Rhizobium lentis: one gene and its partner. The protein of the gene in region 1 interacts with the protein of each later gene in a pairwise test. Links are inferred from orthologs where the notes say so. Each region holds a gene or a part of one and is shown on either strand. Other genes may lie near its edges.

The links. Proteins that work in one complex are often made in the same cells at the same time.
Region 2: the proteins of J0663_RS19135 (region 1) and J0663_RS07860 interact in binary tests that used the Escherichia coli proteins (3 or more experiments, as listed by UniProt). The link is inferred for Rhizobium lentis from one-to-one orthologs.

The regions. Positions count from the first base shown.
Region 1 is NZ_CP071454.1:3,930,408-3,933,406, reverse strand. It holds J0663_RS19135 (two-component system sensor histidine kinase NtrB), read right to left. Parts: upstream 2,078-2,999; coding sequence 923-2,077; downstream 1-922. Other genes in the region: dusB (tRNA dihydrouridine synthase DusB), read right to left, coding at 2,074-2,999; ntrC (nitrogen regulation protein NR(I)), read right to left, coding at 1-926.
Region 2 is NZ_CP071454.1:1,630,921-1,633,711, forward strand. It holds J0663_RS07860 (P-II family nitrogen regulator), read right to left. Parts: upstream 1,676-2,791; coding sequence 1,325-1,675; downstream 1-1,324. Other genes in the region: J0663_RS07855 (ammonium transporter), read right to left, coding at 1-1,296; tesB (acyl-CoA thioesterase II), read right to left, coding at 1,886-2,770. UniProt on the Escherichia coli protein: Involved in the regulation of nitrogen metabolism. Regulates the activity of its targets by protein-protein interaction in response to the nitrogen status of the cell.

The DNA of each region.
Region 1 (2,999 bases):
AGCGGCGGCAGGCGCAGCGGAACGACGTTAAGCCGATAATAGAGATCCTCACGGAAGAGGCCCTGGTTGATCGCCTGCTTCAGATCCTTGTTGGTGGCGGCGACGATGCGAACATCGGTGCGGATCGGCGTACGGCCGCCGACGGTCGTGTATTCGCCCTGCTGCAACACGCGCAGAAGCCGGGTCTGGGCATCCATCGGCATGTCGCCGATCTCGTCGAGGAAGAGCGTGCCGCCTTCGGCCTGCTCGAAGCGGCCGGTCGAGCGGGTCTGCGCGCCGGTGAAAGCGCCCTTTTCATGGCCGAAAAGTTCCGACTCGATCAGGTCGCGCGGGATCGCCGCCATGTTGATCGCGACGAAGGGGCCGTTGCGGCGCTTGCCGTAATCATGCAGCGCCCGGGCGACGAGCTCCTTGCCGGTGCCGGATTCGCCAGTAATCATCAGCGTCAGATCCGTCTGCATCAGGCGGGCGAGCACACGGTAGATTTCCTGCATCGCGGCCGAGCGGCCAACGAGCGGCATGCCGTCCTGCATGTCCTCTTCGAGCTTGGCAGGCTTGCGCTTCGGCTCAGCCAGCGCCCGGCCGATGATGCCGATCAGCTCGGTCAGGTCGAAGGGCTTCGGCAGATAGTCGTAGGCGCCCTTCTCCGACGCCTTGATGGCGGTCATGAAGGTGTTCTGCGCGCTCATGACGAGGACGGGCAGATCGGGACGCGCCTTCTTGATCCGCGGCAAGAGGTCGAAGGCGTTCTCGTCCGGCATCACCACGTCGGTCACGACCAGATCGCCCTCCCCCGCCGAAATCCAGCGCCAGAGGGTTGCGGCATTGGAGGTGATACGAACGTCGTAACCGGCGCGGCTCAAAGCCTGGTTGAGCACGGTGCGGATGGCCGCATCATCATCTGCAACGAGGATCGTGGCTGTCATCGAGAAGGTCCTGTCGAGCTTACGGAAGAAGCATCCTCAAGCGAGGCGTCCTTCGACGCCGGCATGAGAACGCGGAATGTCGTGCGGCTGTTCTGGCTGTCGCATTCGATGATGCCGCCATGATCGCCGATAATCTTGGCGACCAGCGCCAGGCCGAGGCCGCTGCCGTTCGTTTTGGTGGTGATGAAGGGATCGAAGAGATGCGGCAACAGGTCGGCGGGAACGCCGGGGCCATTGTCGTGAACGCAGAATTCCAGCGGCAGCGAGATCTTTTCACGCGTGCCGGCAACCGAGAGACGGATGCCGGGGCGATAGGCGGTCGTCAGCATGATCTCGCCGTCCGGCCGGTCCCCGACCGCTTCGGCGGCGTTCTTCACCAGGTTGAGGAAGACCTGGACGAGCTGGTCGCGATTGGCATAGACCGCCGGCAGCGATGGGTCGTAACTCTCGGTGATGCGGAGGTTGCGGGCAAAGCCCGCCTTGGCGACGGCCTTCACGTGATCGAGCACGGAATGGATGTTGACCGGCATGCGGTCGACGGGGCGTTCGTCGGAAAAGACTTCCATTCGATCGACCAGCGAGACGATGCGGTCGGTCTCGTCGCAAATTAGCCGGGTCAGCGCCCGGTCGTCGTCGATCACCGACTGTTCCAGCAACTGGGCAGCGCCGCGGATGCCGGAGAGCGGGTTCTTGATCTCGTGCGCCAGCATGGAAGCGAGACCGGTGACCGAGCGGGCGGCGGCGCGGTGCGTCAGCTGCCGATCGATCTTGTCGGCCATCGAACGTTCCTGAAAAACGATGACGACGGCGCCGGGCTCGCTGAGCACGGGGGCGACATAGAGATCGACGAGCTTGTCCTGGCCGAGGCGCGGCGAGCTCAAGTCGACGCGGTATTCGTTGACCGGCGCCTTGCGCTCGCGCACCTGATCGATCAGGGCCAGCAGCGGGCTGCCGAAAGGAATGAAGGTCGAGATCCGGTAACGCGCCAGATGCGAGGCGCTGGCGCCGAAGAAGGCCTCTGCCTCCCAATTGGCGAAGGCGATGAAGCCGGATTCGTCGACCATGACGACGGGGTTCTGGATGGCGTTCAGCACGGCCATGGCGACGGTTCCGCCAAGATGATCAGGCGGAGATGTCGTATCCTTCGTCATGCCGCCTCCCGGCTGTCGACAACAGCTGCATCAAGCGCATCGCAAAGGCGGGCGACAACGTCGCGCGGATCGCGCGAGGTCATGATGTCAGCCTTGTCTTTGCCGGAAAGCGCGGGGGCAAAACGCTCGAGATACCAGCCGAGATGCTTGCGGGCATGGCGGATCGCCACCGCCTCGCCATAGAAATCGAGCATCATCCGGTAGTGTTCGACGGCGATATCGGCGATCTCTTCGCGTCGCGGCTCCGCGGCTCCGGCAAGCACGCCGGCATGCCACGGCCTGCCCTGGCAGCCCCTGCCGATCATGACGGCATCGGCGCCGGAGCGGCGCAAGATTTCCTGCGCGTCGTCGGCCGTTTCGACATCGCCATTGGCGATCAGCGGGATCGAGATCACGTCGCGGACGGCGCGGATAGCATGCCAATCGGCGCGGCCTTCATAAAATTGCATGCGGGTGCGTCCATGAATGGTCACGAGCTGGATTCCAGCCGCCTCGGCGCGACGCGCGATATCGGGCGCATTGATCGAATTCTCGTCCCAGCCGAGGCGCATCTTCAGCGTCACCGGAATGTCGACGGCGTTGACCGTCGCCTCGATGAGGCCGAGCGCGTGATCGGGATCGCGCATCAGCGCCGAGCCGGAATAACCGCCGATCACCTTCTTAGCCGGACAGCCCATGTTGATGTCGATGATATCGGCGCCATGATCGGCAGCGATCTTCGCCGCTTCTGCCATCCAATACGCCTCGCGCCCGGCGAGCTGCACCATATGCGGCCGGAAGCCGGCAGCCCTCAGGCGCGACCAGGATTCGGCGGTGTCGTTGACCAGCTCGCGGCTCGCCACCATTTCGGTGACGACGAGTCCGGCGCCGAAGCGCCAAGCGAGCTCCCGGAAGGGCATGTCGGTAACGCCGGACATCGGCG
Region 2 (2,791 bases), 2.3 Mb from region 1 along the record:
GAGGAGAGTCGTGAGAACACCCTTCCCCTGGTTCAGGACCTGGGTTGCCGTGCCGGCATAGGTGGCGGCGAAATCTGCCGTCGAGTAGTCGACGATGCCTGCACCGCCCAGCGCCGGATTGACGAGGATGCCGGTACCGAGAGCACCAACGATGCCGCCGATGCAATGGACGCCGAAGACGTCGAGGCTGTCGTCGTAATTGAACTTGTTCTTCACGACGTCGACGAAGAAGTAGCAGAGCGGAGAGACGACGAGGCCGAGAACGATCGAACCCATCGGGCCGGCAAAGCCAGCGGCCGGGGTGACGGCGACGAGGCCGGCGACGGCGCCGGAAGCGCCACCGAGCATCGAAGCCTTGCCGCGGGCGAGGCTTTCCACGATGCACCAGGATACCGCGGCGGCGGCTGCCGCGACGAAGGTGTTGATCATGGCAAGTGATGCATAGCCATTGGCCTCGAGGTTGGAGCCGGCGTTGAAGCCGAACCAGCCGACCCAGAGAAGCGAGGCGCCGACCATGGTCAGCGTCATCGAATGCGGAGCCATGATTTCCTTCTTATAGCCGGTGCGCTTGCCGAGCATGATAGCGCCGACGAGGCCAGCGATACCGGCATTGATGTGAACGACGGTGCCGCCGGCGAAGTCGATGGCGCCGTAGGAGAAGATCAGGCCGGCCGGCGAGGTGTAGGAGCTCGGGCCACCCCAGAACCAGACCATGTGCGCCATCGGGAAGTAGATGAAGGTGACCCACAGCACGACGAAGAGCATGACGGCCGAGAACTTGACGCGCTCGGCGAAGGCGCCGACGATGAGGCCGGGCGTGATGCAGGCGAAGGTCATCTGGAAGACGACGAAGGTGTATTCGGGAATGGCGACGCCCTTCGAGAAGGTCTCGACCAGCGACGAGGTGTTGACGCCGGCAAGGAACGCCTTGGAGAAGCCGCCGACGAAGCTGTTCAGCGAGCCGCCGTCGGTGAAGGCGAGCGAATAGCCGTAGGTCACCCAGAGCAGCGCCACGACGGCCGTGATCATGAAGACCTGCATCAGCACGGAGAGCATGTTCTTGGCGCGGACGAGACCGCCGTAGAATAGTGCAAGGCCGGGGATGGTCATCAAAAGGACGAGCGCCGAGGAGACGAGCATCCAGGTATTGTCACCCTTGTCCATCGTGAGGGCGGGAGCAGCGGCGGCAGCGGCTGGTGCAGCGGCTTCCTGCGCAAAGGCTACGGCCGGCGCAAGAAGCGCGGCCGATGCTGCGCCGACCCGCGCAAAGGTGGAGGAAAACTTCGAAATTGACATTGGAAAAAGCTCCTTGATCTGCCGTTCGTTACAGCGCTTCTGAATCGGTTTCGCCCGTACGGATGCGCACGGCATGGTCGATCGAATAGACGAAAATCTTGCCGTCACCGATCTGGCCGGTCTTGGCCGATGCCGCGATGGCTTCGACCGCCCTGTCGACGAGTTCCGATGCAACCGCGATTTCGATCTTGAGCTTCGGCAGGAAGCTGACCGCATATTCGGTGCCGCGATAGATTTCAGTGTGCCCCTTCTGGCGCCCGTAACCCTTCACCTCGGTTACGGTCAGGCCCTGAATGCCGATCGCCGTCAGGGCTTCGCGGACCTCATCGAGCTTGAACGGCTTGATAATAGCCATCACAATTTTCATCTGGTTTCCCATCCTTCGTTATCCTCGGCGCGGAGCCGACTCTCCTTGCCGCTGACGTTCATGAACAGCGACCGGCGATATACATTCAAAGGACGTGCCAGATTCGAAGCGGTGATTAAGCCATTGAAAAATAAATACTATAATCAATAGTGCCAATAAACAGGCAGTTGACCGAGCAATAAGCGCACAAATAATGCGCAAATTTACAAATATGCATAATATTTATTCATTTGCCTTTTTCCGAATCAACCCTTCTTGCGCAACGGACGCGATCAGCACGCCTGTTCGGGTAAACAAACTGCCGCGGGTCAATCCCCTTGCGCCTGAAGCCGACGGACTATCCTGCGTATAAAGCAGCCAGTCCTCGAGCTTGCAGGGCCGGTGGAACCACATGGAGTGATCGAGGCTCGCCACCTGCAGGTTCTGGTCGAAAATGGATGTGCCGTGCGCATAAAGCGCGGTATCGAGCAGCGTCATGTCTGAGAGATAGGCAAGGACGGCCGCCTGATAGAGCCGGTCGTCGGGAACCGGGCCGGTGGCACGCACCCAGACGTCCTGCCTGGGATCGAGCTTCCTGTCGGAAAAGTAATGGGTCAGCGAGACAGGACGGATCTCGATCGGCCGCTCGCGCTGCCAGTATTTCCGGATCGCCTCCGGTGCATGGGCGAGATATTGCTCCTTGATCTGCTGTTCGCCGAGCAGCGCTTCCGGCATCGCCACACCAGGCATGGCGATCTGGTGGTCGAAGCCCGGCTCCTCCAGCTGGAACGAAGCCGACAGCGCGAAGATCGCCCTGCCATGCTGGATCGCAACGACACGCCTGGTGTTGAAGCTCGATCCGTCGCGGATGCGCTCCACCTGGTAGATGATCGGCACGGATGGATCGCCGGGGCGCATGAAATAAGCATGCAGCGAATGGACGAAACGCTCGCCTTCGATGGTGCGCTGGGCCGCCATCAGCGCTTGGCCGATGACCTGGCCGCCGAACACCCGCTGCCAGCCGGCCTGAGGGCTGCGTCCGCGGAAGATATCGACCTCGATGGGCTCGAGATCGAGCGTCGCAAGCAGCCTCTCCATCGCCGAAGGCCCGGTCGTCTCGCGCGTCATTTTGTATGCCTCCCGGCGGTA